4 regions of the Bradyrhizobium sp. Cp5.3 genome follow, and region 3 is predicted to be linked to each of the others. Evidence: predicted binding sites of a transcription regulator. Region 3 holds the regulator's gene; each other region holds the start of a gene.
The links. Region 3 encodes PhoB, which activates phosphate uptake and scavenging genes when phosphate is short. Its sites were predicted from a motif close to TGTCATNNANCTGTCAT; they were not measured.
Positions count from the first base shown of each region.

Region 1: a site for PhoB is predicted at 4,934-4,950, ahead of ugpB (sn-glycerol-3-phosphate ABC transporter substrate-binding protein UgpB). Genes of this name have one in related genera too.
Region 2: a site for PhoB is predicted at 5,493-5,509, ahead of phnF (phosphonate metabolism transcriptional regulator PhnF). Genes of this name have one in related genera too.
Region 4: a site for PhoB is predicted at 4,088-4,104, ahead of K289_RS0111000 (acetoacetate decarboxylase). Genes of this name have one in related genera too.

Region 1 covers NZ_AUFA01000001.1:608,870-616,716, forward strand. The annotation lists gene cmk ((d)CMP kinase) at 1-126, opposite strand, end outside; gene aroA (3-phosphoshikimate 1-carboxyvinyltransferase) at 123-1,460, opposite strand; gene K289_RS0102795 (TIGR02300 family protein) at 1,621-2,028, shown strand; tRNA gene K289_RS0102800 (tRNA-Ala) at 2,129-2,204, shown strand; gene K289_RS0102805 (MarR family winged helix-turn-helix transcriptional regulator) at 2,264-2,725, opposite strand; gene K289_RS0102810 (organic hydroperoxide resistance protein) at 2,884-3,309, shown strand; gene K289_RS0102815 (CaiB/BaiF CoA-transferase family protein) at 3,505-4,710, shown strand; gene ugpB (sn-glycerol-3-phosphate ABC transporter substrate-binding protein UgpB) at 5,004-6,323, shown strand; gene ugpA (sn-glycerol-3-phosphate ABC transporter permease UgpA) at 6,374-7,255, shown strand; gene ugpE (sn-glycerol-3-phosphate ABC transporter permease UgpE) at 7,255-7,847, shown strand, end outside.
Region 2 covers NZ_AUFA01000009.1:130,892-138,738, forward strand. The annotation lists gene K289_RS0114545 (alpha-D-ribose 1-methylphosphonate 5-triphosphate diphosphatase) at 1-102, opposite strand, end outside; gene K289_RS0114550 (chloramphenicol acetyltransferase) at 99-770, opposite strand; gene phnC (phosphonate ABC transporter ATP-binding protein) at 945-1,754, shown strand; gene phnD (phosphonate ABC transporter substrate-binding protein) at 1,813-2,748, shown strand; gene phnE (phosphonate ABC transporter, permease protein PhnE) at 2,825-3,709, shown strand; gene phnE (phosphonate ABC transporter, permease protein PhnE) at 3,706-4,554, shown strand; gene phnF (phosphonate metabolism transcriptional regulator PhnF) at 4,728-5,459, opposite strand; gene phnG (phosphonate C-P lyase system protein PhnG) at 5,566-6,030, shown strand; gene phnH (phosphonate C-P lyase system protein PhnH) at 6,035-6,643, shown strand; gene K289_RS0114590 (carbon-phosphorus lyase complex subunit PhnI) at 6,648-7,751, shown strand; gene K289_RS0114595 (alpha-D-ribose 1-methylphosphonate 5-phosphate C-P-lyase PhnJ) at 7,748-7,847, shown strand, end outside.
Region 3 covers NZ_AUFA01000001.1:242,359-250,205, forward strand. The annotation lists gene argF (ornithine carbamoyltransferase) at 1-196, opposite strand, end outside; gene K289_RS0101155 (aspartate aminotransferase family protein) at 196-1,398, opposite strand; gene K289_RS0101160 (GcrA family cell cycle regulator) at 1,854-2,366, shown strand; gene phoB (phosphate regulon transcriptional regulator PhoB) at 2,606-3,313, opposite strand; gene phoU (phosphate signaling complex protein PhoU) at 3,328-4,044, opposite strand; gene pstB (phosphate ABC transporter ATP-binding protein PstB) at 4,056-4,877, opposite strand; gene pstA (phosphate ABC transporter permease PstA) at 4,874-5,719, opposite strand; gene pstC (phosphate ABC transporter permease subunit PstC) at 5,724-6,713, opposite strand; gene pstS (phosphate ABC transporter substrate-binding protein PstS) at 6,881-7,847, opposite strand, start outside.
Region 4 covers NZ_AUFA01000005.1:199,144-206,990, reverse strand. The annotation lists gene K289_RS0111020 (DUF3303 domain-containing protein) at 165-440, opposite strand; gene K289_RS0111015 (hypothetical protein) at 937-1,413, shown strand; gene K289_RS44200 (hypothetical protein) at 1,947-2,486, shown strand; gene K289_RS0111010 (patatin-like phospholipase family protein) at 2,814-3,989, opposite strand; gene K289_RS0111000 (acetoacetate decarboxylase) at 4,265-5,047, shown strand; gene K289_RS0110995 (transporter) at 5,161-6,177, shown strand; gene K289_RS0110990 (carbohydrate porin) at 6,263-7,603, shown strand; gene K289_RS0110985 (MFS transporter) at 7,633-7,847, opposite strand, start outside.

The DNA of each region.
Region 1 (7,847 bases), 370 kb from region 3:
GAGCGCATAGGCAACCGCGCGATAGATCACGCCGGTATCGAGGTGACGATAGCCGTAATGATGGGCGAGGCGTTTGCCCAGCGTGCCCTTGCCCGAGGCCGCGGGTCCGTCGATGGCGATAATCATGAAAACTCCGCGCCGATCGCGCGCATCATCGGAATGAAATCCGGGAAACTGGTGGCGATGAAGGCGGTGTCGTCGACCTTCACCGGTTGATCCGCTGCGCAGCCCATCACCAGCGCCGACATCGCGATGCGATGGTCCATATGGGTGGCGACGAGCCCGCCGCCGGGCACATGGCCGCGGCCTTCGACGATCAGATCGTCGCCGGAAATCTCGACCTTCACGCCGTTGACGCGCAGCATGTCGGCCGTGGCCTCCAAGCGATCGGATTCTTTGACGCGCAGCTCGTGCAGGCCGCGCATGATGGTGGTGCCCTCGGCGAACGACGCCGCCACCGCCAGCACCAGATATTCGTCGATCATCGAGGGTGCGCGCTCCGGCGGCAACTCGACCCCGCGCAGTTTCGAGGCCCGCACGCGCAAGCGCGCCATCGGCTCGCCGGCATCGCCCCGCACCTCGCTCTCCTCGATCGAGCCGCCCATTTCGCGCAGCGTCGTGAACAGGCCGGTGCGCAGCGGGTTGGTCATGACATCGGTCAGCACGAGGTCGGAACCTTCGGCGATCAGCGCGGCAACGATCGGAAAAGCGGCCGAGGATGGATCGGCGGGGACCACGACCTCGGCGCCATGCAGCTCGGGTTGCCCGACGAGGGTGATGCGGCGGCCGTGAGTACCTTCGGTCGTCGAGGTGATGTCGGCACCAAAATGCTTCAGCATCAGCTCGGTATGGTCGCGACTCGCCTCGCTCTCGATCACCGTCGTCGTGCCCGGCGCAGCCAGGCCCGCGAGCAGCACGGCCGATTTGATCTGCGCCGACGCAACCGGGGTCTGGTAGGTGATCGGCAGCGGATCGCGCGCGCCCTGGATTGTCAGTGGCAGGCGGCCGCCCTCACCGCCGGAAACCACCCTGGCACCCATCTTTTCGAGCGGATCGAGAATCCGGCGCATCGGACGGCTGCGGAGCGAGGCGTCGCCGTCGAACACCGCGGAAATCGGGCATCCGGCGACCGCGCCCATCACCAGCCGGCAACCGGTGCCGGAATTGCCAAAGTCGAGCGGCGCGTTGGGCTGGGCGAAGCCTGCGACCCCGACTCCGCGCACGTTCCAGGCAAAATCGCCCGTGCGCTCGACCTTGGCGCCCAGCGCCTGCATGGATTTGGCGGTGTTGAGGACGTCTTCGCCCTCGAGGAGACCGGAAATCCGGGTTTCGCCGACGCTGAGCGCGCCCAGAATCAGCGCGCGGTGGGAAATCGACTTGTCTCCGGGCACCCGTACTTTCCCGGTCAGGGCGCCGCTGGCGCGAGACTGGAGCGGCCGCGGTTGGTCGGAATGAGTCAAGATTGTGTCCTTGGATGTGCCCCTTCGCGGGACAGGCGCAGGTACCACATGGTCCGAGCCCCGTCACGGGCATGTCTTTCTTCTGTAATGCGCTATTGACAGCGGGCCGCCAACTAGCCAAGTGAAACACCGCTTTTCAGACATTCCCAGGATTCCTGCCGTGGCCAAGTCCGAACTCGGAACCAAACGCATTTGCCCGACCACGGGCAAGAAGTTCTATGACCTCAACAAGAGTCCGGTGATCTCGCCCTATACTGGCGAGGTGGTGCCGATTGCCCCGATCGCCCCGGTGCGTGCCACCCGCGGCGCCGAGGCGCGCAGCATGGCCCAGGACACCGCGCCCGAACCGGCGGAGACCGAAGAGATGGTCTCGCTCGAGGAGGCCGATGCCGAGGAGAACACCGGCAAGGTCAAGGCGGTCGTGCCCGAATCGGAGGAGGATATCGAGGTCGACGAGACCCTCGATGACGACGATGACGATGATTCGACCTTCATTGCCGACGAAGAAGAGGGCGATGAGGACGTGACCGACATCATTGGTGATGTCGGAGGTGATGAAGAGACTTGAGATCAACCCTGATCTGTGAAAAAGGGTGCAGCCGCGCGAGTCACCTAGGGCTCGGCGGCCGGGAGTGATCCACCAGGATCATCCCAACTGGACGACTTAAGGGGCCATAGCTCAGCTGGGAGAGCGCTTGCATGGCATGCAAGAGGTCGGCGGTTCGATCCCGCCTGGCTCCACCACGCTTCGCCCTTCGGGCTACGCGTCGCGCGCCTTCACGAAGAAGCGGCTCTCTTAGTCCCTACTCCCCGATCACCGCATTGAGCCTGTCGCGCAGCGCGACGATCTCGTTCTTCATGCCGACCAGCTCTGACACCGAGCAATCGGACGCGGCCAGGATCGACTGCGGGACGCTGCGCGCCTTGTCCTTCAATGCGTGCCCCTGCGCCGTCAGCGCGATCAGCACCCGACGTTCGTCCTCGCTCGAGCGCGTGCGCCGCACCAAATGGGCCGCCTCGAGCCGCTTCAGCAGCGGCGTCAGCGTCCCGGAGTCCAGGAACAGTTTTTCGCCAATGTCCTTCACCGGCACATCGTCCTGCTCCCACAGCACCAGCATCACCAGATATTGCGGATAGGTCAGGCCGAGCCGGTCGAGCAGCGGCTTGTAGACCCGATTGAAGGCGTGGGCGGCCGAATAGACCGCAAAGCAGATCTGGTTATCGAGCCGCAGCGGCTGATCGGCCGCCGAATGTTTCCGAACCATGGTGAGCCTCAGGAGATTCGCTTGCCCGCATTGTGGGACGGGGTGGCGGCACATTCAATTGCGAACAATTAAATGTGAGGCCGCGCAATTTCAATTGCGTACAATCTAATTGTTTGCAATAAAGATTGCACCCCAACCGGAACCCCAGGGAGACGATGATGTCCGTGAATGTCCTCTACAAGACCAGCGCGAAGGCTACCGGCGGCCGCGATGGCCATGCCGCAACCCTCGACGGCGCCCTCGACGTCAAGCTCACCACGCCGAAGGAACTCGGCGGCGGCGGTGGCGCCGGCAACAATCCCGAACAGCTCTTTGCGGCCGGCTATGCCGCCTGCTTCATCGGCGCGATGAAGTTCGTGGCCTCGCAGGGCGGCCCGAAGGTCCCGGCTGACACCTCCGTCACCTCAACGGTCGGCATCGGCCCGCGTTCCGAGGGCGGGTTCGGCCTCGACATCGATCTGGCCATTTCCTTGCCGGGCCTTGCCCGTGCGGAGGCCGAGGCGCTGGTCGAAAAAGCCCACCAGGTCTGCCCCTATTCCAACGCCACCCGCGGCAATGTCGATGTCCGCCTGAAGGTCGTCTGATCGACGGCGGATCGGCCGGCCCGAGATCCCCCTCGGGCCGGCCATTCCAGTTTGATTCGCCCTCGATTTGCCACCCTGCGGGATTGGGAAGCCGCGGCGCATACGCCTCTACGCGGGAAGCCATTGCCGGCATGAGCGAACCTCGCTAGGCCTGTGATCAACGATCGACACAGGGTTGAAGCGAAGGTTGCTGCCATGACTTCCGAATCCGCTAACGGCGCAATGAGCGGACTGCGCGTCATCGACCTCACGCGCGTGCTCGGCGGTCCCTACTGCACCCAGATCCTCGCCGATCATGGCGCCGACGTCATCAAGGTCGAGCCGCCGGCGGGCGACGAGGTGCGCGAATGGGGCCCTCCCTTCCACGAGGAAGACGCGGCCTATTTCGTCGGCATCAACCGCAACAAGCGCTCGATCGGCCTCGACCTCGCCTCCGAGGGCGGCCGCATAGTGCTGCTGAAGATGCTGGAGACGGCCGACGTCCTGATCGAGAATTTCAAGCCGGGCACTCTGGAGAAATGGGGCATCGGCAACGAGGTGCTGCGCGAGAAATTCCCGCGCCTCGTGCATTGCCGGATCTGCGGCTTCGGCGCCGACGGTCCGCGCGGCGGCAACCCCGGCTATGACGCCATCATCCAGGCCATGACCGGCATGATCGCGGCGACCGGCTCGCCGGAGAGCGGACCGATGCGGATCGGCGTGCCGCTCGTCGACATCACCACCGGCCTCTATGCGGCCATTGGCATCCTGATGGCGCTGTCGGAGCGGCAGCGCTCGGGCCAGGGCCAGTTCCTGGAGACCACGCTGTACGAGACCGGCCTTGCCATCATGCATCCGCATACCGCGAACTATTTCATGCATGGCAAGCCGCCCGGCCTGACCGGCAACGAGCATCCCAATCTCGTGCCCTACGCGATCTTCCCGACCAGGACCGACAACATCTTCATCGGCGTCGGCAATGACGGCACCTTCCGCAAGCTCGCGAAGGAGATCGGCAAGCCCGAGCTCGGCACCGATCCGCGCTTTGCCCGCAACAAGGACCGCATCGCCAATCGCGAGGCGCTGCGCGCCGAGCTTGCCGCCGTGTTCAGCCAGCACGAGGCCGAGCCGCTCTGCAATCGCCTGCTCGCCGCGGGCCTGCCGGCAGGCCCGGTGCAGAAGATCGACCAGGCGTTGACCAACCCGCACACGATCTACCGCGGCGATGTCATCGAGAAGGACTGGTACAAGGGCGTCGCCTCGCCGATCCGGCTCGACCGCAGCAAGCCGAGCCTGCGCCGCCTGCCGCCGAAATTCAGCCAGCACTCGGCCGAGGTGCTCGGCGAGTTCGGATATTCGAAGGCCGAGATCGACGCGATGGTCGCCAAGGGCGTGGTCTGCGGCCCCGAGCGCAAGCGCTAGGCTTCATGGAATAAGCACCCGCGTAGCCGCAAAGGCAGTGCGGCTCCCTCTCCCGCAAGCGGGAGAGGCTAATCTGCGGCCCCACTCCGCTTTCGCGGCAACATTGCACGTGTCGGCAATCCTAATGCTGCGCCGCGCACGGCGGCGGCTGCCGGATGCGCCTTCGCCTATTTGACAGCTTCCCTTTTCCCGCGCTTGCCGCTTTCGTTTCGGCCGCTTACACAGTCATGTGAACGTCATACGTCGCTGCTAGCGCAAGCGATCTTTTTGACGGCCCAAGGGAGGTTTTCTTGATGGCTCTTCGACATTTTGGTGCGGCTGCCGCTGTTGCAGTCACGTTCGGCATGGCCGCCTCGCCGGCGCTGGCGGTGACTGAAATCCAGTGGTGGCACGCGATGACCGGCGCCAACAACGACGTCATCGTCAAGCTCGCCAACGACTTCAACGCTTCGCAGAGCGACTACAAGGTCGTCCCGACCTACAAGGGCAGCTACCCCGATACGATGAACGCCGGCATCGCGGCCTTCCGCGCCGGCAACGCGCCCCACATCATGCAGGTGTTCGAAGTCGGCACCGCAACCATGATGGCCGCGACCGGCGCGGTCAAACCGGTCTACAAGCTGATGGCCGAGACCGGCGAGAAGTTCGATCCCAAGGCCTACCTGCCCGCGATCACCGGCTACTACTCGACCTCGAAGGGCGAGATGCTGTCGTTCCCCTTCAACTCGTCGTCCACCGTGACGTGGGTCAATCTCGACGCACTCAAGAAGGCCGGTATCGCCGAGCCGCCGAAGACCTGGCCGGAAGTTTTTGAGGATGCCAAGAAGCTCAAGGCTGCCGGCTACACCACTTGCGGCTTCTCCGGCTCCTGGGTGACCTGGGTCAATCTCGAGCAGCTCTCCGCCTGGCACAACGTGCCGCTCTCGACCAAGGCCAACGGCCTCGACGGCTTCGACACGGTGCTGGAGTTCAACGGGCCGCTTCAGGTCAAGCATCTCGAGAACCTGGTCGAGCTGCAGAAAGACAAGACCTACGACTATGCCGGCCGCACCAACACCGGCGAGGGCCGCTTCACCTCCGGCGAGTGCCCGATCTACCTGAGCTCGTCGTCGCTGTTCGCTAACATCAAGGCGCAGGCCAAGTTCGCCTTCACGGCGGCGCCGATGCCCTACTACCCGGACGTCAAGGGCGCGCCGCAGAACTCGATCATCGGCGGTGCCTCGCTCTGGATCATGGGCGGCAAATCGGCTGACGAGTACAAGGGTGTCGCGAAGTTCCTGACCTTCCTCTCGGACACCGATCGCCAAGTGTATATTCACAAGGCCTCCGGCTATCTGCCGATCACCAAGGCGGCCTATGAGAAGGCGAAGGCCGAGGGCTTCTACAAGGACCAGCCCTACCTCGAGACGCCGCTGCTCGAGCTGACCAACAAGGAGCCGACCGAGAATTCCCGCGGCCTGCGCCTCGGCAACATGGTGCAGCTCCGTGACGTCTGGTCGGAAGAGATCGAGCAGGCGCTGGCCGGCAAGAAGACCGCCAAACAGGCGCTGGACGCTGCCGTCGAGCGCGGCAACACGATGCTGCGGCAGTTCGAAAAGACCGCGGTCAAGTGAGGCGATGAGCGGCGGGCCGCGGATGCGTGGCCTGCCGCTCTCCTGACATCATGCAAAAGCAGGCCATTTTCCAGTCAAAGCTATTGCCCTACGCGCTGGTTGCGCCGCAACTCGCGATCGTCCTGATCTTTTTCTACTGGCCGGCCGCGCAGGCGGTGATCCAGTCCTTCCTGCTCCAGGACGCCTTCGGTCTGTCGACCAGCTTCGTCTGGTTCGAGAACTATATCGAGTTGTTAAAGGACCCCGCCTATTTCGAGGCGATCGTCCGGACCTTCTTCTTCTCGTTCGCGATCGCCATCTTGTCGCTGTCTTTCGCGCTGCTGCTCGCCGTCATGGCTGACAAGCCGCTGCGCGGCTCGACACTCTACCGCACGCTGCTGATCTGGCCCTATGCGGTCGCCCCACCCGTGGTCGGCGTGCTCTGGATCTTCATGCTGCATCCCTCGCTCGGCGTGCTCTCGCGCTATCTTCGCGCCGGCGGCATCGACTGGAATCCGCTGCTCGACGGCAACCAGGCCGCGCTGCTGGTCATCCTCGCCGCCGCCTGGAAGCAGATCTCCTACAACTTCCTGTTCTTCCTCGCCGGCCTGCAGAGCATCCCCAAGAGCGTGCTCGAGGCGGCAGCGATCGACGGCGCCCGCCCGATGCGGCGATTCTGGACCGTGACCTTCCCGCTGCTGTCGCCGACCATCTTCTTCCTGCTGGTCGTCAACATCGTCTACGCCTTCTTCGACACCTTCGGCATCATCGACACCATGACCCGCGGCGGGCCGGGAACATCGACAGTAACACTGGTCTACAAGGTCTATACCGACGGACTGCTCGGCGGAAATCTCGGCAGCTCCGCGGCGCAATCGGTCATCCTGATGGTCCTCGTCATCGTGCTCACCGGAATCCAGTTCCGCTTCGTCGAACGCAAGGTGACCTACTGATGGTCGAGGAAGAAGGCTTTCGGCGCTATGTCGCCCACGTCATCCTCTGGATCGGGATCGCGATCGTCGCATTTCCGGTCTATCTCGCCATCGTCGCCTCCACCCAGGACAACGCGCTGATCGCGAACGGGCAGATGTCGCTCCTGCCGGGCGGGCACTTCTTCGAGGTCTACTACCAGACCATCTTCGTCGGCACGAGCGGCTCGACCCGCGAGCCCGTCGCCAACATGATGCTCAACTCGCTGGTGATGGCGCTGCTGATCGCCGTCGGCAAGATCGCGATCTCGATCATCTCGGCCTATGCGATCGTCTATTTCCGCTTTCCGTTCCGGATGCCGATCTTCTGGATCATCTTCATCACCTTGATGCTGCCGGTCGAGGTGCGCATCTATCCGACCTACAAGATCGTCGCCGACCTGCACATGCTCGACAGCTATGCCGGCCTGTCGCTGCCGCTGATCGCGTCGGCCACCGCAACGCTCCTGTTCCGCCAATTCTTCATGACGGTGCCGGACGAGTTGCTGGAGGCCTCGCGCATCGACGGCGCCGGGCCCCTCCGCTTCTTCTGGGATACGCTGCTGCCGCTGTCGCG
Region 2 (7,847 bases), on a different contig from region 3:
AGCATCGATCCCTGCAATGTCCTGTCCGGACACCGCAAGTGAAGTTTCGACGAGCTCGGAGCCGATCAGGGTCCGGCCACCTTCAAGGAAAATGTCTGTCACGCGACCGCGCTTCGTTGGCTGGCAAGAGAACTTGTAATGGAACTCGCCCGTGGTTCGTATGTTGACAGGAAATCTTCAATCCCGAGCTTGCGGAAATCGGGCAGGGCCTCACGCAATTTGTCGTGATCCCAATCCCACCACGCGAGCCTGGCGAGCCGTCCGGCGATCTCTTCCGAGAAACGCCGCCGGACGATCCGCGCCGGATTGCCTGCGACAATAGTATAAGCCGGCACGTCCTTGGTGACGATGGCGCCGGCCGCGATCACCGCGCCGGTGCCGATGTTGCGGCCGGGCAGCACGATCGCGCCATGGCCGATCCAGACGTCGTGGCCGATATGGACGTGATGCTGGCGCCGCCAGTCGAAGAACTCGGAATCGTCGCTCTCGCCCGCGAAGTAGGCGCTCGAGCGATAGGTGAAATGGGCCTGCGTGGCGCGATGCATCGGATGATTGCCGGGATTGATGCGCGTCATCGCCGCGATCGAGCAGAATTTTCCGATGGTGGTGTAGGTGATCTGCGCGTCGTTCACGACGTAGGAGTAATCGCCCATCGCCACTTCATGCAGGATCGTGCGCGCGCCGACCTCGGTGTAGGCGCCGAGCCTCGTCTCATGCAGCTTCGCCGAGGGATCAATGGTCGGTTCGACCGAAAGCATTTTGGCGGCCATGTTGCATCCGAAAGCGCGAGGGCGGGCGTCCGTCTTCGAGCGGCTCGATGACAACGTCATGACGCAATGATGACAGGGGACGAGGTGTGTTGGATCGCCGCACGGCCACGCACGTGTCACACAAGTGTCAAGCGTCGGCGTTAGCGGTGGCAGCCAGCTACTTTGGAGCACTGCATGCTGGTGGTGGAAGGCCTGACGTGCCGCTTCGGCGCAAAAGCCGCGGTGGACGACGCTTCGTTTCAAATTTCCCCCGGCGGCTTCGTTGGCGTGATCGGACGATCCGGCGCCGGCAAGTCGACTTTGCTGCGGACCATCAATCGCCTCGTGACGCCGACGCAGGGTCGCATCCTGTTCGAGGGCGTCGACGTCACCGCGCTGCGCGGCAAGGAGCTGCGGCACTGGCGGGCGCGATCGGCAATGATCTTCCAGCAGTTCAACCTGGTCGGCCGGCTCGATGTGCTGACCAACGTTCTGATGGGGCGACTCGCGGCGATCCCTGCCTGGCGTTCGCTCACGCAGGTCTGGCCCGAGCAGGACAGGGCGCTGGCGATGTCGGCGCTCGAGCAGTTCGACATCGCCTCGCTTGCCGCCCAGCGTGCAGACCAGCTTTCCGGCGGCCAGCAGCAGCGCGTTGCGATCGCACGCGCGCTGGTCCAGCAGCCCGACATCATTCTCGCCGATGAGCCGATCGCCTCGCTCGATCCGCGCAACACCAAGATCGTGATGGATGCGCTGCTCCGCATCAACAAGCACTTCGGCATCACCGTGCTGTGCAACCTGCATTCGCTCGATCTGGCGCGCAGCTATTGCGACCGCCTGATCGGCATGGCGGCGGGCCGCGTGGTGTTCGACGGCGCACCGTCCGCGCTGACCGATCATGTCGCGCGCGAGCTTTATGACCTCGAAGCCGCCGACGTCATGGGCGGCCTGCCCGTGCCGGCGCCCGCAGGCGTCCCCGCGCTCGGGACCGCGGCGGCCGCCTGAACCCGCGCCTACGTTTTCAGTTTTGCGTCAACCGACCCCAACCGATGAAGAGGGTATCATGATCACTCGCAGACTAGTCCTTGCCGGCGCCGCCGCGCTGGCCTTTGCCGGATCCGCCTCCGCCGAAGACTGGAAAGCCAAATATCCCGAACTCACCTTCGCGGTCGTTCCGGCCGAAAACGCCTCCGGCGTCACCGAGCGCTGGACGCCGTTCGTGGAATATCTGTCGAAGCAGCTCGGCGTGAAGGTCACGCTGCGGATCGCCAACGACTATGCCGCCGTGATCGAAGGCCAGCGCGCCGGCAACATCCACATCGCAAGCTACGGCTCGGCATCGTTCGCGCGCGCCCGCCTGACCGGCGTCAAGACCGACGCCTTCGCCAATGACATCAACGCCGACGGCTCGACCGGCTATTACTCGGTGTTCTTCGTCAAGGCGAGCAGCCCCTACAAGAGCGTCGATCAGCTCAAGGGCAAGAATCTCGGCCTCGTCGATCCGAACTCGACCTCCGGCAACAACGTGCCGCGCTTCGAGCTCGACAAGATGGGCATTCCGGACGCCGACACCTATTTCAGCAAGGTCGTCTTCACGGGCAGCCATGAGAACGCGATGCTGGCGCTGGCGCAGGGCACGGTGGACGTCGCGGCCAACCAGTGGACCAGCGACGATGATTCCACGCTGGCGCAGATGCTGACCAAGGGCATGCTGAAGAACGCCGACGGTTCGGCGATGAAGAAGGACGATTTCCGCATCATCCACAAGTCGGCGCCGATCATCAACGGCCCCTACGCCTACAACACCGACCTGCCGGAAGACGCCAAGGCGGCGATCGCGAAGGCGTTTTTCGAGGCGCCGACCAAGGACAAGGCGGCGTTCGAGCGCCTCTCCGACGGCCAAAAGAAGGGTTTTCATCCCGCGACCACCAAGGATTGGGATGGCACGATCGAGCTGATCAAGTTCGTCGATGCGCTGCGTAAGAAGAAGGCGTCCTGAGTTTCGGGACGACGCACTGGAGCCGGGTCGATGGACCCGGCTCCTTCTCTTTTGACGGGCAACGTTTCCTGATCAAATGACGCTCGCGGTTTCGATCCTCCCCGAACAGCAATTGGCCGCGCTGAATGCCGCCTACCGCCAGGCGGTCACGCGCAAGCGGCTTCGTCTCCTGTTTGGAATCGCGCTGTTCATCGCCGCCCTGATCCTGTCGGCGATCGGCGCAGAAGTGAACCTGCGCACGCTCTTCACCTATTTCGGCAACTTCGTCAGCTATTTCGACCGCATCCTCACGCTCGACAGCGGCCAGCGCGTCTGGACCGATGTCGGCGAGTGGCTCTGGGGCTGGCGCAAATGGCTGAGGATGCTCGGCGAGACGCTGCTGATCAGCTATGTTGGCACGCTGATCGGTGCCGTCTTCGCCTTCGCGCTCAACTTCTTCGCCGCGGAGAACACCTCGCCGGGGCCCTGGCTGCGCTTCCTCGTGCGTCGACTGCTTGAATTCGCGCGCACGGTGCCGGGCATCGTGTTCGCGCTCATCTTCGTCATTGCCTTCGGCCTCGGACCGATGGCTGGCGTGCTCGCGATTGCGATCCACTCCACCGGCGCGCTCGGCAAGCTGTTCTCGGAGATCGTCGAGAATGCCGACATGAAGCCGGTGGAAGGCATCCGCTCGACCGGCGCGAGCTGGCTCTCCTGCATGCGCTTCGCCGTCGTGCCGCAGGTTACTGCCGGCTATGCCAGCTATGCCCTGCTGCGCTTCGAGATCAACGTCCGCGAGGCTTCCGTCATGGGCTTCGTCGGCGCCGGCGGCATCGGTCAGGAGCTCGTCGTCGCCATCCGCAAGTTCTACTATTCGGACGTCAGCGCGATCCTGCTCACCATCATCGTGACGGTCTTCATCATCGACATCACGACCGGCTGGCTGCGCGGCCGCCTGTTCGGCAAGGAGGCGCGGACGTGAGCAAGCCTCAGGAGGTCGACACCGCACGGCTTCGCGCGCGTTATCCCGATGTGTTCGACCGGCCGGCCGCTGCACACCTCGCAACGCCTCTGGTGCTCGCCGCCGCTCTGGCCGTCTTCGTGTTCGGCCTGGTCGATCTCGACTTTTCGCCGTCGCGCCTCATCTCGGGGCTGAGCCAGCTCGGCTGGATCAGCATGATGATGATCCCGCCAGATCCCGGTGCGTCGCTGCCGCTATATCTGCAGGCGCTGGGCGAGACGTTGTCGATCGCGCTGCTCGGCACCACGCTCGCCGCGCTGTTTGCGCTTCCGGTCAGTCTGCTCGCCGCGCGCAACGTGGTGCCGTCGAACATCTTTCGCTTTCCGGTCCGGCGCTTCCTCGATTCGATCCGCGGCGTCGATACGTTGATCTGGGCGCTGGTCTGGATCAATGTCGTCGGGCTCGGTCCGTTTGCCGGTGTGCTCGCCATCGCGGTGTCGGATTTCGGTGCCTTCGGCAAGCTGTTCTCGGAGGCGATCGAGGGCGCCGACCAGAAGCAGGTCGAAGGCATCCGCGCCTCGGGCGGCAGTGCGCTGCATGAGATCAGGTTCGGCCTGCTGCCGCAGGTGCTGCCCGTGATCGCCGGCCAGGTGCTCTACTTCATCGAATCGAACACGCGCTCGGCCACCATCATCGGCATCGTCGGCGCTGGCGGCATCGGTCTTCAACTCGCCGAGCAGATCCGGGTGCTGGAGTGGCAGAAGGTGTCGTTTCTGATCCTGATGATCCTGGTCGCGGTCGCCGCGATCGATTTCATCTCGGGAAAACTCCGCTTCGCCATCATCGGGCGGCGCGCGGTGGCCTGATCACAGACCCCGTGGGGTGGGCAAAGCCAAGCGTGCCCACCGTTCACGTCGACATCGCGGGAAAGATGGTGGGCACGGCGCGCGAAGGGCGCGCCTTTGCCAACCCTACGATTCTCACCGCGAGCGAAGCTCGTCGCGACCCCGTAGGAACGGGGAGAGGGAGAACAGGCAGCTCACCCGTTCTCCACCAGGAACTCCACGCGCTCCGCCGCGAAGCGCGAGTGCTTGGTTACCAGCGGTTTGCCGTCGAGATCGAGGTCGGTGGCGTCGACCACCAGGATCGGCCGACCGAGCGCCAGATCGAGCCGCGCGGCGTCGGTCGCGTCGACGATGCCGGCGGTGATCCGGGTCGCGCCGCGCTGGTAGTCGCGGACGCCGTAATGCTCCAGCAGTTTTGTCATCGAGCGCGTGGCCGCGAACACGGTGCCCGCGTTCGGAAACAGCTCTGCTGACAGCCAGGTGGTGGAGACACAGATCGGCGTGCGGTCGGCGAGGCGAATAGCTTCGATCCGGACGAGCGGTGCGCCGACCTTCAGGCCGAGTTCCCGCGCGAGCTCACGGGTTGCGACGTCTTTCGAAGCTTCGATCAACTGGCCGCGTGGCTCGCGGCCGCCGGCGCCGACGATCTCGGAAAACCGCGTGCGCGAGCGCAGCGGGTAGGCGAGGCGCTGTGCCTCGACATAGGTTCCGCTGCCGCGCTCGGCCCGCACGAGGCCGCGCTCCGCAAGCGCGGCCAGCGCGCGTCGCACGGTGTGGCGGTTCACGCGATAGGTTTCGGCGATCTCCATCTCGCCCGGCAGTTTGTCCCCGGCGGCAAAGCGGCCGTCGGCGATGCCGCGCTCGATGCCATCGGCGACCAGGCGCCACAGCGCGACTCCGGAAGAAGCGGTGTCCTGCATACTCATGTCGACGGTAGGCTACCCCAGAAATCACACGTTTGTCACGAAACAGTCATGGCGCTTCCGTATCAAGTTGTCTATTATCATAGACAACTTGAATTCGGCAAGTTCGGTGGATCGGGTGACGCAACACAACGACCAGCAAGCCCAGCGCAAGGCCGCGATGGCCGTGCTGGCGCACGCGGAGGCGGGCGAGATCGCCGCTCGCCTCCGCTCTCTCGCTTTGCCTGACCATCAGGACCTGCGCGAGCCGGAGAACGGTCTGGTGATGTTGCGCGGCCGGATCGGCGGCGACGGCGCCCCGTTCAATCTCGGCGAAGCGACGGTATCGCGTGCCGCGGTGCGGCTCGTGAGCGGCGAGGTCGGCTTCGGCTACACCCTTGGGCGCGACCGCGAGAAGGTGAGGCTGATCGCGCTGTGCGACGCGCTGGTGCAGTCGAGGGATTTTGGCGCGGCCGTCGAGCGGGACGTTATCGCGCCGCTGCGCGAACAACTTCTGGCGCGGCGCAAGAAAGTGGCGGCAGAGACGGCCGCGACGAAGGTTGATTTCTACACCATGGTGCGCGGTGAGGGGTGAGGCCATGACCACGATTGCGGAACTGCCGCCGGGATTCGCCGACAAGGTCTTGTCGGCGCAATCGACCTTTCGCTCGGTCATGGACGCAATGGCGCGTCCGGGTTCGGTGCAGCGCATCGTGCCGATGGCCGGAACGCCCGGGCCGATGATGCGCGGCACGGCCGCGATCGCGCTGACGCTGTTCGATCACGACACGCCGCTCTGGCTCGATGCACGGATGTCGGAAAGCTTTGATGTGGTGAAGTGGCTGAAGTTCCACACCGGCGCGCCGGTCGTGCAGGATTCCTCGATCGCCGCATTTGCTTTGATCGCCGACGGTCTGGCGCTTCCGCCGCTTGAGCGCTTTGCGCTCGGCTCCAGCGAATATCCGGATCGTTCGACCACATTGATCCTCCAGGTCGACAGCCTCGAGGCAGGACGCGCCTTCGAGCTGCACGGCCCGGGCATCGATGGCGTCGCGACGCTTCAGGCGGCGATAAGGCCCGCCGATCTGTTCGAGCGGCTGCGCGTCAATGAGGCGCTGTTTCCACGCGGCATCGACGTGGTTCTGGTGGCGGATGAGGCCGTGGTTGCGATCCCGCGCACCACGCGTGTCGTGAACAAGGGAAGCTAGAAGCATGTATGTCGCAGTCAAAGGCGGCGAACGCGCCATCGAGAACGCCCATCGCCTGCTTGCGCATGCGCGGCGCGGCGACCAGAGCGTTCCGGAAGTCACGCTCGACCAGATCTCCGAGCAACTCGGCCTCGCCGTGGACCGCGTCATGAGCGAGGGCTCGCTCTATGACCGCGAACTCGCGGCGCTCGCGATCAAGCAAGCCCGCGGCGATCTGATTGAGGCGATCTTCCTGGTCCGCGCCTTCCGCGCCACCTTGCCGCGCTTCGGCGCCAGCGAGCCGGTCGACACCGGCGCCATGCGGGTACAGCGGCGGGTGTCGTCGACCTTCAAGGACATTCCAGGCGGCCAGATTCTCGGGCCGACCTTCGATTACACGCATCGCCTGCTCGATCCGACGCTGGCGGAAGGATTTGTGCCGGAAGCGCCAGCGACGGCGGAAGCTTCGACCGCGGCGACGCCGCGCGTAACCGATATTCTCGGCCGCGACGGGCTGATCGAATCCTCGCCCCAGGCCGAGGTGGGTGCAAGTGTCGCCGATCTTACGCGTGAGCCGCTGAATTTTCCGGCCGATCGCGATCTGCGCCTGCAGAATTTGGCGCGCGGTGACGAAGGCTTCCTGCTGGCGATGGGATATTCCACCCAGCGCGGCTACGGCCGCAACCATCCCTTCGCCGGTGAAATTCGCTTCGGCGAGGTCGAGGTCGAATTCGCGGCTGAGGACGTCGGCTTCGCGGTGCCGCTCGGCGCGATCGAGCTCACCGAGTGCCAGATGGTCAACCAGTTCAAGGGCTCGGTCACCGAAGCGCCGAGCTTCACGCGCGGTTATGGCCTAGCCTTCGGTCAGAGCGAGCGCAAGACCATGTCGATGGCGCTGGTCGACCGCGCGTTGCGCGCCCGCGAGCTCGGCGAGGAGGCGCTCGCACCGGCGCAAGATGAAGAATTCGTGATGTCGCATTCGGACAACGTCCAGGCGACCGGCTTCGTCGAGCATCTGAAGCTGCCACATTATGTCGACTTCCAGTCCGAGCTCGGCTTGCTGCGCAAGCTGCGCCAGGAATTCGCCGAGGCCAATGAAGCCGAGCCCATGAAGGAGGCCGCGGAATGAACGCGCCCGCCTACAACTTCGCCTATCTCGACGAACAAACCAAACGGATGATCCGCCGCGCGATCCTGAAGGCGATCGCGATCCCCGGCTATCAGG
Region 3 (7,847 bases):
GCATGCCGACGTCGAACGACACCCGCGTACGGGTCGAGGGCCGCTCGAAGATCATCGCGAGCGTCTTGCCTTCGAGCGGCTTGACCGGCTGATGCGCCTTCTGCTTCGCCTTCATTGCGGAGGAGGCGGCGAGCATCCGCTTGAGCTCCGACAACGGGAGCTCATTGATATCCAGAAAGTGCTTCGGCTTGCTCATCAGCTTGCCGCCCGTTTGTTACCGGACAGCGCGGCGCAGGCCCGCTCGAGCCGCCCGACACTGTCCTCGATCTCGGCTTCGGTGACGATCAATGGCGGCAGGAAGCGCACGACATTGTCGCCGGCCCCGACGGTGAGCAGCTTCTGATCGCGCAGCGCGGCGACGAGATCGCCGGAGGGCACCACGGCCTTGATGCCGATCAGGAGCCCCTCGCCGCGAACCTCGCTGACGACGTCGGGATGACGATCGATCACGGACGCGAGCTTCTGCTTGAGCAGCAGCGACATCTTCTGCACGTGGTCGAAGAAGCCGGGCTTGAGCATGACGTCGAGCACCGCATTGGCGGCGGAGATCGCGAGCGGATTGCCGCCGAAGGTCGAACCATGCGAGCCGGGTGTCATGCCGGAGGCCGCTTCCGCGGTCGCGAGGCAGGCGCCAATCGGGAATCCGCCGCCGAGCGCTTTCGCCAGCGACATCACGTCGGGCGTGACGCCGAGGCGGCGGTGCGCGAACAGATCGCCGGTACGGCCCATGCCGGTCTGCACCTCGTCGAATGCGAGCAAGAGGCCACGCTCGTCGCAGAGTTGGCGCAGCGCCTTGAGGAATGCCGGCGTCGCCGAGCGCACGCCGCCCTCCCCCTGGATCGGCTCGATCAGGATGCCGGCAGTCTGCGGACCGATCGCCTTCTTGACGGCGTCGAGATCGCCATGCGGGACCTGGTCGAAGCCTTCCATCGGCGGACCGAAACCTTCGAGATATTTTGCCGAGCCCGTCGCAGCCAGCGTCGCGAGCGTGCGGCCATGGAAGGCGCCCTCGAAAGTGATCATGCGAAAGCGCTCGGGATGCCCCTTCGACGCGTGATAGCGGCGCACGACCTTGATCACGCATTCCAGCGCTTCCGCACCGGAATTGCAGAAGAACACGAAGTCCGCAAAGCTCTCGTTGCAGAGGCGGCTCGCAAGACGTTCGCCATCCGGGCTCTGGAACAGGTTCGACATATGCCAGAGTTTCGTCGCCTGCTCCTGCAGCGCCTTGACCAGCACGGGATGGGCATGGCCGAGCGCGTTCACCGCGACGCCGGACGTGAAGTCGAGATAGCGCTCGCCATTGGTGGCAATCAGCCAGCAGCCTTCGCCGCGCTCGAAACCGATGTCGGCCCTGGCGAAAACGGGAAGCAGATGCGGCGCGGCGCTCTTGGTCATGGCTGTCACTTGGTGTTGAGGACGGCCTCAACGCGCATTGCGCAGCGCACCAATGACCGTCCCGGAAAACGAAACGTGCCGCCTTTTCAGGGCGGCACGTGAGGGCATCTTATGCCTGGCAGAACGGGAGTCAATGCCGCCGGCAAGCCTCGGGAAACGCAGAATCCGTAGTCTTGCGGTGCCTATTTTGTGGTGGTTTCGCTACGGAACATGTGGAAGCGAGTCGGCGGACTCTTGCGCGTGAGTCACGCCATATTGTAGCGTTTGGCTTGTCAGATACGACATCTCGTGCAGCGGTTCTGATCCTCTAAGTCCTCATGTACCGGCGTAAACGTTCGGGCGTTCTAGTCGCGCCCGGCGAGCCTTAAGGGATTCTGGCGGCACGGGTTTTTCGAGGCTTAGGCAATCGCTGCGAGGCCCCAGGATGGCTGGCGCGCGGCGAGGGAAAGGGTGCAATGACGGTTTTGACCTGGTCCGACGATCGCGTCGAGCAGTTGAAAAAGCTCTGGGAGGCCGGACTTTCGGCCAGCCAGATCGCAGCCGAGCTCGGCAATGTGACCCGCAATGCCGTGATCGGCAAAGTGCACAGGCTCGGCCTGTCCGGCCGCGCCAAGAGCCCGTCTTCGGCAGCTCCGCGGCCGCGCAAGGCGCGTCCCGCGCAGCACATGATGCGGGTGTCCCGTCCGATCTCGCGCGGCAACACCGCGCTGGCGCAGGCCTTCGAGGTCGAGGTGGAGCCCGATCCGGTCACCTACGACAACGTGGTGCCGATGAGCCAGCGGCTGTCGCTGCTCGAGCTGAACGAGGCGACCTGCCACTGGCCGGTTGGCGATCCCTCGAGCCCGGATTTCTTCTTCTGCGGCGGCAGGGCGCTCTCGGGCCTGCCCTACTGCGCCCAGCACTCGCGCGTCGCCTACCAGCCGGCAGCCGACCGCCGCCGCGCCCCGGCGAAGCCGGGCACGCGCTGAGCTAGCTTTCGTCGACGATCAGGATGAGGCCGTCACGCGACGACGGCCCAGTCAAACTCCGCGTCGTCTCGGCGAAAGCCGGGAGCCATTACCGCCAGCGGATGTGATGACGGGGACTCGGAGTTACCCTCTTCGCGCAACAACTGCGCCCTGGGGCGATGCGTCCCGCGCCCCGTGCGCAATTGCGCACCAGGCCCGGACGACGAGATTGTGGCGACAGCCCGCCAACCTGTCAGACCTTAAGTCTGCTCCGCCTTCGCGAAACGATCATCCAGCGCATAGCCGGCACCACGCACGGTGCGGATCGGGTCCTGTTCGCGGCCGAGATTGAGCAGCTTGCGAAGGCGGCCGATATGCACGTCGACAGTGCGCTCGTCGATGTAGATGTCGCGGCCCCAGACGCTGTCGAGCAGCTGCTCGCGCGAGAACACGCGGCCCGGATGCTCCAGGAAGAACTCCAGGAGGCGATACTCGGTCGGACCGAGATCGATCGGCCGGCCCGAACGCGCCACGCGGCGCTTTTCGCGGTCGAGCTCGATGTCGCCATAGGCGAGCACCGTGGCGAGCCGCTCGGGGCTTGCACGTCGGAGCAGACCCTTCACGCGCGCCAGGAGCTCCGGCACCGAGAACGGCTTGACGATGTAGTCGTCGGCGCCGGTCGCAAGGCCACGTACCCGCTCGCTCTCCTCGCCGCGCGCGGTGAGCATGATGATCGGGAGCTGCTTGGTCTCGGGCCGGGCACGCAACCGCCGGCACAGCTCGATGCCGGACAGGCCCGGCAGCATCCAGTCGAGCACGATCAGATCGGGTATGTGTTCCTTGAGGCGGGTGTCGGCATCGTCGCCGCGCATCACCGTCTCGACGTCATAGCCGTCGCCTTCGAGGTTGTAACGGAGCAGCTCGGTCAGAGCTTCTTCGTCTTCAACCACCATAATGCGTGCGCCCATGGGGTCGTCGCTCCTTAGCTATTCGGGACCGTCGTGGCGAAGGTCGTCATGTCGCCCTTCGGCCGCTTGTCGGCGATGGCCTGGCCTTCGATCATGTAGAACACGGTTTCGGCAATGTTGGTGGCGTGGTCGCCGATCCGTTCGATGTTCTTGGCGCAGAACATCAGGTGGATGCAGAAGGAGATGTTGCGCGGATCCTCCATCATATAGGTGAGGAGCTCGCGGAACAGCGAGGTGCAGATGGCGTCGACTTCCTCGTCACCCTTCCACACCGCCATCGCCGCCGGCAGATCGTGCGCGGCATAGGCGTCCAGCACCGACTTGACCTGCTGCTGCACGAGGTCGGTCATATGCTCCAGGCCGCGGAACAGCTTGAGCGGATGAAAGTCCGTCTCCAGCGCTGCGACGCGCTTGCCCATGTTCTTGGCGAGGTCGCCGATGCGTTCGAGGTCGGTCGCCACGCGCATCGCGCCGACGATCTCGCGCAGGTCGACCGCCATCGGCTGGCGGCGGGCGATGGTCAGGACGGAGCGCTCCTCGATCTTCTTCTGCAGCGCGTCGATCTCGGTATCACCGGCGACCACACGTTGACCGAGCGCGACATCGCGGCGGATCAGCGCATCGACGGAATCGACGATCATGCGCTCGGCGAGCCCGCCCATCTCCGCGACCAGCCGGGTGAGCTCCTGCAGGTCGGTGTCGAAGGCCTTTGCGGTGTGTTCGGAACCCATATCCTGTCTCCTCAGCCGAAGCGGCCGGTGATGTAATCCTGCGTGCGCCGATCGGTCGGCGACGTGAAGATCTTGCTGGTGTCGTCGAACTCGATCAGCTCGCCGAGATACATAAAGGCGGTCTTGTCGGAGACGCGCGCCGCCTGCTGCATGTTGTGGGTGACGATCGCGATCGTGTAATTCTCGGACAGCTCCTGGATCAGCTCCTCGACCTTGGCGGTCGAGATCGGGTCCAGCGCCGAGCAGGGCTCGTCGAACAGGATCACCTCGGGCCGCACCGCGACGGTGCGCGCGATGCAGAGGCGCTGCTGCTGGCCGCCGGAGAGCGAGAGGCCCGAGGCGTTGAGCTTGTCCTTGACCTCGTTCCAGAGCGCGCCGCCGCGCAGCGCCTTCTCGACGCGGTCGTCCATCTCGGACTTCGATATCTTCTCATAGAGGCGGATGCCGAAGGCGATGTTCTCGTAGATCGTCATCGGGAACGGCGTCGGCTTCTGGAACACCATGCCGACGCGGGCGCGCAGCAAATTGAGGTCGAGCTTGGGATCGAGAATGTTGGTCTGGTCGAGCATGAGCTGACCGGTGACGCGCTGACCCGGATAGAGGTCGTACATCCGGTTGAAGATGCGCAGCAGGGTCGACTTGCCGCAGCCCGACGGGCCGATGAACGCCGTGACGCGGTTGGTGCCGAGCGTGAGGTTGATGTTCTTCAGCGCGTGGTGCTCGCCGTAATAGAAGTTGAGGTTGCGCACCGTCACCTTGGCCGGGGCTTCCGGCAGCGGTTGCTGCGACGCCAGGTGACCGTTGGCACTCACGGATACGGAAAGATCGGTCATTTTGCGGTCCTCTCGGCGCCAAGGATGCGCGCGCCAATGTTCAGGGCAAGCACGGTGAGCGTGATCAGCAGCGCGCCGCTCCAGGCAAGCTGCTTCCAGTAGGCGTACGGGCTCTGCACGAAGTTGTTGATGGTGACCGGCAGGTTCGCCATCGTCTTGTTCAGGCTCAGGCTGAAGAACTGGTTCGACAGCGCGGTGAAGAGCAACGGCGCGGTTTCGCCGGCGACGCGGGCGGTCGCCAGCAGCACGCCGGTGATGAGGCCGGAGCGCGCGGCACGGTAGGCGATCCGCTTGATCACCAGCGAGCGCGGCAGGCCGAGGGCGGAGGCCGCTTCACGCAGCGCATTCGGCACCAAGAGCAGCATGTCCTCGGTCGTGCGCAGCACCACCGGGATCACGATCACGGCGAGCGCGAGACTGCCGGCGATTGCCGAGAAACCGCGCATCGGCACCACCACCGCACCGTAGATGAACAGACCGATGATGATCGAGGGCGCGCTGAGCAGGATGTCGTTGATGAAGCGGATCACCGAGGTCAGCTTGTCGTTGCGGCCGTACTCGGCAAGGTAGGTGCCGGCGAACAGGCCGAGGGGCGCGCCGATGCCGACGCCGAGCACGGTCATGATGAGCGAGCCGACGATTGCGTTGAGCAGGCCGCCTTCGTTCGAGCCGGGCGGCGGCGTGTTCTCGGTGAAGATCTGGAGGTTGAGCCCGGCCAGGCCGTTGTAGAGCAGCGTGATCAGGATCAGTGCAAGCCAGGTGACACCGAAGGCGGCGGCACCAATGCAGAGTCCACGGATGACGATGTCCTTGCGGCGGCGGCGTGCGTAAATCGGGTTCATGGCGTTACTTCCCCGCCTTCTTTTCGAGACGCAGCAGCATCAGCCGCGCGCCTGCGAGCACGAAGAATGTCAGCACGAACAGCAGCAGGCCGAGCAGGATCAGGCCGGACTGGTGCAGGCCGTCACTTTCTGCGAACTCGCTGGCGATCGCCGCCGAGATCGTGGTGCCCGGCGCGAAGATCGACGAGGAGATCCGGAACGAGTTGCCGATGATGAAGGTCACCGCCATGGTCTCGCCGAGCGCGCGCCCCAGCGCCAGCATGACGCCACCGATGATGCCGACGCGGGTGTAGGGGATCACCACGCTGCGGACGACTTCCCAGGTGGTGCAGCCGACGCCGTAGGCGGCCTCTTTCAGCACCGGCGGCACGGTCTTGAACACGTCGACCGAGATCGAGGTGATGAAGGGCAGTACCATGATCGCCAGGATCAGCGCGGCGTTGAACAGGCTGAGATAGGACGGTGGCCCCGCGAAGATCGCGCCCAGCACGGGAACGCCGTCGAAGATCCTGATCATGAAGGGCTGGAAGGTGTTGGCCAGGAACGGCCCCAGCACGAAGAAGCCCCACATGCCGTAGATGATCGAGGGAATGCCGGCGAGCAACTCGACCGCCATGCCGATCGGGCGGCGCAGCCATTGCGGGCACAGCTCGGTGAGGAAGATCGCAATGCCCAGACCGACCGGGATGGCGATCAGCATCGCGATGAAGGAGGTCACGAGCGTGCCGTACATCGGACCGAGCGCGCCGAGCACGGGCGGATCGGCGGACGGCGCCCAGCGCTGCGTCCACAGGAACGAGAAGCCGTATTCCTTCATCGCCGGGAAGGCACCGACGATCAGCGACACGATGATGCCGCCGAGGATGAGGAGGACCGAGATCGCGCTGAGACGCGTGATCCAGTAGAAGGTGAGGTCACCCAGCTTGAACGCGCTCAACGCCTTGGCGCGATCATAGGGTCCGGCGTCATCAATCACGTCGCTCTGAACGGCCATCTCTGCCACGCCGATCCCCTGTACTGACCATCTAGTTTCTTGTCACCGGTCTCGCACCCCGGCGGCGGCATCGCGACAGCGACACCACGTGCCGGGGAACGAGGTCTTGCGGATCCCGGATCGACAGCGCGGCAGATCATGCCGCGCTGCGTCCAGGACAAGAGCACTTAGCTCTTGATCTCGGCAGCCCAGGTCTTCTCGATCTGCTGGACGACGCTGTCCGGCATCGGGATGTAGTCGAGCTCCTCGGCCATCTTGCCGCCGTTCTTGAAGGCCCAGCGGAAGAACTTGATGGCTTCCTGCGAGGCCGCCTTGTCGGTGGCTTCCTTGTGCATGAGAATGAAGGTCGCCGCGGTGATCGGCCAGGACTTGTCGCCGGGCTGGTCGGTCAGGATGACGTAGTAGCCGGGCGCCTTGGACCAGTCGGCGTTGGAAGCGGCTGCCTGGAAGGCCTCGACGGTCGGCTGCACCGTCTTGCCGGCCTTGTTGACGAGGCCGGTGTAGGTCAGCTTGTTCTGCTTGGCGTAGGCGTACTCGACGTAACCGATCGAGTTCTTGGTCTGGCTGATGTTGCCGGACACGCCCTCGTTGCCCTTGGCGCCGACGCCGACCGGCCACTCGACGGCCGTGCCCTCACCGACCTTGCTCTTCCAGTCCGCGCTGGCCTTCGAGAGATAGTTGGTGAAGTTGAAGGTGGTGCCCGAACCGTCGGAGCGGCGGACCACGGTGATCGCCTCGGATGGCAGCTTCACGTTCGGATTGAGCTTCTTGATGGCAGCATCATCCCACTTGGTGATCTTGCCGAGATAGACATTGGCGAGGGTCTCGCCGTCGAACACCAGCTCGCCGGCCTTGACGCCCTCGATGTTGACGACGGGAACGATCGCACCCATCACCATCGGCCACTGGACGAGGCCATCCTTCTCGAGCTGCTCGGCCTTGAGCGGCGCATCGCTGGCGCCGAAGGTCACGGTCTTGGCCTGGATCTGCTTGATGCCGCCGCCGGAACCGATCGACTGATAGTTCAGGCCGTTGCCGGTCTCCTTCTTGTAGGAGTCCGCCCACTTCGAATAGATCGGGAACGGGAACGTCGCGCCGGCACCCGTAATATCGGCGGCGAACGCCGACGTCGAT
Region 4 (7,847 bases), on a different contig from region 3:
GTCACCGGTATCGTGTTCGGATCACTGGTTGCACTCGAGAGAATGATTAGCGGGTGATGTCGACGGGCTCGCCAGCCTGCGGAGGCAGATCGAAGCTGAGCTTCGAGGCGAAGCTCAGCAGGCCTGCCATTGCCGCCGATCCCGGCGGCAATGACGTGAGAAGATCAACGCTTGGGTAGCGAGGCCATCACTTCGCCGGCGTCTCCATCCTCGAGGCAGGGCGTGACGGTCAACGGGAGCAGGTCGGACCATTGTGCGAGCCAACGATACATGGCTTTCGGATCGCTCGATTCCGAGATCGCAAATCCCTGTCCGTTCATGCCGTGCCAGCGACCCAGCATCTTGACGCCTTCGGGTGGTGCGCCGCCGGTTTCGAGAAAGCGGGCGACGGCTGCATTGAAGGTGCCTTGAGGTACGCTCCATGTGGTTATGAATTTCATGCGATTCTCCCATAATCTGGAATTATTGGATGAACGCTGCGGCTGCGCCGCTTGCGCACGATAGTGCCTGCGTATCGAATGACAACGGCGAATAAGAGGTGCGCTCGTTTGATTCATCGTGCCGCTCGCAAGCGGTCGCGATCATCAAGCTCTCGCGCAAAAGCGGGCGTTCGACCGGACCCGCATGACTTGGAAGTGCCAGCGTCGGAAATGCCTTACTGAGAACGAGCGTCAGCTTTGATCACATCGCGCTTCGCCGGCAAGGGGCGCCCGAGGGCCGTCTCGGTGGCGTCGGCTGACAACTTCGCCCGATCGAACCCTGAACCTTTTCTCCATCGTTTAGACTCATAGTTGCGTCCCAGCCATGCCGAGTACCGATTAGTTTCAGCCGCTAGCTGGGCGCTGAGCGCTCCTTGTCGTGCCGCAGCGCACAAGCTGGGGCATGAGGTAGCGCTGTGCATCCCACGATTGATCTCACAAAGCGCAGGAGGAACCTATGCGGAAGTCTCTCGCTCTTTTTCTTTCTGGCATGGCAGTCGTCGTTGCAGCGTCAACCGCCGTAGCCGGTGAGCAGGTGCTCGAGTTCAAGCTCGTCACCAAGCCGATCGATGTCAAGGTAATGGAGGCGGCGAATATCGAGGGACAGACGGTCGTGTCCGGCAAATTTTTCGGCGTTGCTGTCTTCAAGGACGGCCGTATCGGGGTGAAAGAGTTCGTCAATACCTCGGACCTGCTCAAAGGTTCGGGTCCGTTCTTCGGCTATAGCACCTATACGTTCGAGGACGGTTCGATAACCGCGCGCTACACCGGCTCGGCGAAAGACGGCAAGTCACAGGGCGAATACACGATCCTTTCCGGCACTGGTGTCTATGCGAACGCTACGGGCACGGGAACTATCGAAAGTGCGCCGAACCCGTTCAAGGGCGTCAATCTCCTGAATATAAAGCTGGTCGTCAAAACGCCCGGCACTTAGCGGCGTAACGCCAGAAAAACCGTGCACGTCGCAGCGTGAGCGTTGGTCCGGCGGGTGACACGTTGCGGTGCCGGGCCAGCTCGACATGAGCGGCTGGATCGCGGGTCGGATCATGGCTTCCGACCGGTTGACTGAACGGCGTCAGAGGTTTGCCTCGGGTCAAGATGCGACCTGGCGGGAGGGCAGCTATTGGCGTCGCAAAGCGGACATCCAGCGGGACCCGTTCTGTCATCGCGGCGGGATTGCGCGTTGTGCCTCACTCGACCACCTCGTCAGCGCGGGCGAGTTGCGTTGCTGGAATGACAAGACCAAGTGTCTTTGCGGTCCTCAGGTTGACGCCGAGTTCGAACCTCACTGGTTGCTCGACGGGGAGGTCGGATGTTTTTGCACCATTGAGAAGCCTTGCAACGTAGCCGGCCGATCAACACGACACGCAGATGCAGCCATTTTCGGCCGTGCTTTAGGCCCATTTCAGCCAAACTGTTATCGGTTTCTCTGGCCCCGGGGCAGGAGCTTCAATTCGGAGTCCTGCAATGTTCAAGCAAGTTCTTTCGGCGTGTCTGTTCTTTACCGTTAGCTCTATTGCCTCCGAGGCACGGCCCTACCGCATTTCGCAAGCACGCGAATGCAATGTGACCATGCCTTGCGACTTCTCGTACTCGCAAACGCGCCGCGAACGGGTGTCGAGACTACAAGCGTACCGTTCGCAGCAATTGACAGTGACCGACGCGGGCAACGCCGCCACGGTGGTGAATGTCTCTGGCAGTCGTGTCGTCGGCGGCCGGCCGTCCGGATGCCCTTCATCCTTCTGCGGCTGCGGCGCGGCTATCCGTGTGTTTGGTCATATCGTGCCGGAATTGAATCTCGCGTCCAACTGGCTGCGTTTTCCCCGGACATCGCCCGCACCGGGAATGGTTGCCGCCCGACGCGGCCACGTCTTCGTCCTGGAGCAGCACCTCGGAGGCGACATGTGGATGGCGTATGACGCCAACTCAGGCGGACACGCAACGCGAATGCACGCGCGTTCATTGCGGGGCTATACGGTCGTCAACCCGCGCGGCTCGGTGAGCTGAGGAAAACAGCCGGCGTCAATGTCGAGGTGTGCGCCACTCCGCAAAGCGCCCGCTGACGGGCAGGGCATGGGGCGTCTTGCGGAGTTCGCAATGATAACGTGATGCCGGTGTTTTGCCCGACGTGTCAATTGATTTTGCGGATGCGCGAGGCGACCGCCGCCCGCCACCGGCTACTTTGCATGGGGTTGTTTTCGAGATTTTTGTTGCGCGCGGCTGACGGGTAGCGCTCGCCCGTACTCCGTCGTCATGCCCGGGCTTGTCCCGGGCATCCACGTGCTTCAGCATGTGTGGCGTCACGTGGATGGCCGGGTCAAGTGGTGACGCAGCCTACGCGCTCTCCGTCTCGCGGTGCACGTCGTGCACGACGAGGCCCATGCCTTCCTCGGGCATCTTGATCCAATCGCGGCGCTTCAGGGTGCGCTTGGTGTCCTCGTAGCCGCTCGACCAGTGCTCGCGCATCGAGGTGCCCGAGAACTCGTGGTCCTTGGCGTCGCCCTCATAGGCCTTCTGCTGGTAGATCAGGTGCAGGATCGCGATCTCCGGCATGTTGCGCAGGCTCGTCTTGAGCTTCCGGTCGTCCTCGGACAATTGCTCGTCCGGGATCTTCGACAGCGCCTTGTAGAGCAGGACCTTGAGGTTATGTGTCCGGCGATAGACGTCGGTGTTGTGGCGCGTTCGCGAGGAATACATGATGTCCTTGTGGCGGGCCATCACGTCCTGGATCGAGCGCGGCAGCACGCCACGCGCGCTGAACAGGTCGACCTGGAACACCAGCGAGTTGAGCGCGTCCTCCTGGTCGAGCAGGTGCTGCAGCGGCGTGTTGGAGACGATGCCGCCGTCCCAGAAGTGATCGGTGCCGATCCGTACCATCGGCAGCGCCGGCGGCAGCGCGCCGGAGGCCATGATGTGCTCCGGCTCGATCTCGTCATGGGCGTTGTCGAAATAGATGAAGTTGCCGGACAGCACGTTCACCGCGCCGACCGCGAAGCGGACCTTCTTCTCGTTGATGAGGTCGAAGTCGACGAGCTCGCGCAAGCTGTCGCGCAAGGGCTTGGTGTCGTAATAGCTGGTCGCGGTTCTGGCGCCGACCGGGCTGAACCAGGGATTGACCTGATGCGGGGTGAAGAAGCCCGGCTGGCCCATGGCCGACGTCATCCAGGCGCTGTAGAAGTTGCGCCACTGGCGGAAGACGTCGCCGTCGGGCGTGTAGTGCCAGATCTTGCGGTTGGTGATGCGCTCCCAGAAGATGCGGAGCGCATCAAGCCGCTTCTCCGGCCTATTGCCGGCGATGATGGCGGAGTTGATCGCGCCGATCGAGACGCCGCAGACCCAGTCCGGCTCGATGCCGGCCTCGTGCAGCGCCTGATAGACGCCGGCCTGGTAGGCGCCGAGCGCGCCGCCGCCCTGCAGCACCAGCGCGACGCGGTCGCAGCGCTCGGGCCGCCAGCCCCGCGAGGGAGGCTGATGTGTCTGATATGTCGGTTGCGACGTCCTGGCGTCCATGGCCGATTGCCTCCTGCCAGGCATGATCCGGAAAAGTGCGCAGCGGTTTTCCGACGAGAACATGCCTCTACAACAAGCCGAAACGATTGCGCCCGGCGGTGACGGCCTGATGACAATTGTGGCGCCGATGCATCGTGGGCATGCAGGTCAGCGCCGCTGGCATGACGGCTAGGTCACGCGCCTGACGGAAATCCATCACATCGCAGTCAATGACGAGGGCTAGCAATTTGCGCTAAGCTCGTCGCCGCCGGACGAACATCACACAGGAGACCGCGATGCGCAGGGAAGACGTTCTGAGACTCCCGTCCATGCCGGCTGCCGGACCGAGCTATCCGGCTGGTCCCTATCGCTTCATCAATCGCGAATTCCTCGTCATCACCTACGAGACCGACCCGGATCTGATCCGCGCCGGGCTGCCTGAGCCGCTGGAGCCGATCGACCAGCCGATCGTGCATTACGAATGGATCAGGATGCCGGACTCGTCCGGCTTCGGCAGCTACACCGAATCCGGTCTCGTGATCCCTGCGCGCCTCAACGGCGAGGAGGTCAACTTCGTCTCGCAGATGTATCTGGACGACGATCCGCCGATCGCGGCGGGCCGCGAGATCTGGGGCTTTCCCAAGAAGTACGCCCATCCAAAACTCGAGATCGTCAAGGACACGCTGACGGGCACGCTCGAATATGCCGGCCAGCTCGTTGCGATGGGCACGATGGGCTACAAGCATGAGAGCATGGCCGGCAACGGCGAACTCACACGCGCCACGCTGTCGAAGACGCAAGTCAATCTGAAGATGATTCCCGGCGTCGATGGCCGCCTCGAGGTCTGCCAGCTCGTCGCGATCAACCTCACGGACATCGTGCCGAAGGGGTCGTGGATGGGGCCCGGCCGCCTGCATCTGGTGCCGCACGTCAACGCGCCGGTTGCCGATTTCCCGGTCCGCCGCGTCGTCGGCGCGCATCACTACATCGCCGACCTGACGCTGCCGTTCGGCCGCGTCGTGCACGACTACGTCAAGGAAGCCGAGGCCGCGGCTGCGACGGGGCTGGCCGCGGAATAGGGCAGACCACCATCATCAAGCTGTAACAGAAGCGTAATTCAGTACCCGCGAGAGGTCCGGGGGAGGCGCCAACTGCCCCCCCGGATATGGGCTGCATCGACGTGGGGGTGAGTATGGCTGAGCCGGCAAAGCTTGTCAGCGCGATGTCTGAAGCCGAGCCTGCCATTCCCGGTCTGGTGTGGGCGTTTCGGCTGCACAGCGACGGCAGCGCCGAGGCGTTGCCGATCGACCAGCCGATCGAGCTCAGCCATGACGGCAGGCTCTGGCTCCATTTCAACCTGACCGATGCGCGCGTGCGGCCGTGGATCGCGGCCTCACAGCTGCCGCCACTCGCGCGCGAGCTGCTGCTCTCCAACGACACGTTCCAGCAGCTCCACGTCATCGACCACTGTGTCTACGGCGTGTTCTCCGACCTCGTGCGCGACATCGAAGCCGCGACGGAGGAGACCGCATTCCTGCGCTTTGCCATGACCGAGCGGCTTCTGGTCAGCGGCCGCCATCAGGCGCTGTGCTCGGCCGATGCGACGCGCCGCGTGCTCGAGGGCGGCTATCGCGTCGAGAACGTCGCCCATCTCCTTGAGAAGATCGTCGACGAGGTCGCCGACACGCTGGACCGGATGGCCGACAAGCTCGGGCAGGAGATCGACGGCATTGAGGAGCGGATCCTGGCTGACGACGCCAAGCCCGAGATGCGCCGCAACCTCGGCCGGCTGCGCCGCACCTGCGTCAGGCTACATCGCCAGCTCACGGGATTGCGTGTGCTGTTTCACCGCCTCGACCAGAAGAACACCGATCACCTGACGCCGAGCCTGCGGATTCAGGCCGGCAAGCTCGCGCAGCGGCTCGACGGACTCGATCACGACATCGTCGAGCTGCGCGAGCGCAGCCGCCTGCTCGAGGAGGAGCTTCGCTTCAAGAACGAGGAAGAGAGCAACCGCCACCTCCACACGCTCTCCATCGTGACGACACTGCTGCTGCCGCCGACCTTGATCACCGGAATCTTCGGCATGAACACCAAGGGCCTGCCGCTCACCGATGTCGACGAGGGGTTTCTCTGGGCCGCGGCTCTGATGGTCGGCTCGATCGGTGCGGCCTATCTGTTCATGCGGCGCACGGGCATTTTCAAATAGCGCACGCGAACCGGTATCGGCCGTGAGTGGGACTGCCCATAGAACTCAGTCGCGGAGCGCGGTCGCAATTGCGGTGGCGTGCACGATGGCGAGCACGAGCGCATTCGCTGGCGCCAAGGATGAAAGCGCGGCCGAGTGGCTGTCCCCAAAATGGTTCAACGAATGGCATGACGGGCTCGCCAATAAGGGCCTGAATTTCGGCGCGACCTTCATCGCCGACAATATCGGCAACGTGTCGGGCGGGGTCGGGCGCGGTGCGATCCATTTCGGCCGCCTCGATATCTCCGTCGACGCCGATCTCGACAAGCTTGTCGGCTGGACCGGTGGCCGCTTCTACGCCAACGCCTTCGAGATCTACGGGCGCGGGCTGACGCGCAACTACATCTTCAACCTCGCCACCATCAGCGAGATCGAGGCGCTGCCCGACCAGCGTCTCTACAATGCCTATTTCGAGCAGAGCTTTTTCAATGGGGCGCTGAATATCAGGGCCGGCCAGCAGGCGGCGGATGTCGAGTTCTTCGACAGCGAGACCGACGACCTCTTCATTAACGGCACGTTCGGCTGGCCTGCCATCAAGGCCTCCAACCTTCCGGCCGGCGGCCCGGCGCCGCCGATCGCGGTGCCCGGCATTCGCGTCAAGGCCGCGGTCTCGGACAAGATCACCCTCTTTGGCGCGGTGTTCAACGGCGACCCCTCGGGGCCAGGCGAGGGCGATCCGCAGATGCGCGACCATCACGGCCTCGCGTTTCGCGTCAATGATCCGCCCTGGCTCATCGGGCAGGTTCACTTCGACTACGATCTCGACATTGGCGGCCGTTCGCTGGCCGGCAACTTCACACCCGGCGCCTGGAAGCACTATGGCGACTTCAACAGCCAGCGCTTCACGGCGGAGGGCCTGTCGATTGCCGATCCCGACGGCACCGGCATTCCAGCCAAGCTTCGCGGCAACTACGGAATCTACGCGGTCATCGAGCAGGTGCTGTATCGACCGCCGGGGACGACCGACAATACCACTTCGGCCTCGATACCAGGCGTCACCGCCTTCGGCCGCATTGCCTACAGCCCACCGGACCGCAACCTGATCGACCTTTATCTCGACGGCGGCATCGGCTTCGTCGGCTTCACGCCCGGCCGTGCGCTCGATCGCTTCGGCGTGGCGATGGCCTACATGCGGATCTCGAACACCGCCCGCAACCTCGACCTCGATACTCGGTTCTACACCGGTACCCAGAGTCCGATACGAAGCAACGAGATCCTGATCGAGATGATCTACGAAGCGCACATCAAGCCGGGCTGGCTGATCGCGCCTTACTTCCAGTACGTGTTCCGACCCTCCGGCGGCATCCCGAATCCGAACGATCCGACCGGCATCTCGCGGATCGGCGACGCCGCGGTGTTCGGCGTGACCACCACGATCAGGTATTAGGCCGGCGCGCGCCGGCCTGATACGCGCCCTCAGGCCATCGCGGGCTTCGGCTTCGGGCTCGGTTGGTGTGAGAGCGCCAGCACGATCAGCGATGCGAACACGCAGAGCGCGCCAGCGACGAAGAAGGCGGGCAGATAGCTCGCCAGCAGTGTCCTCGACAGGCCCGCTCCGAACGCGGCCGTGCCGGCGCCGAGCTGGTGGCCGGCAAAGATCCAGCCGAACACCAGGTTGGCGCGCTCAGGGC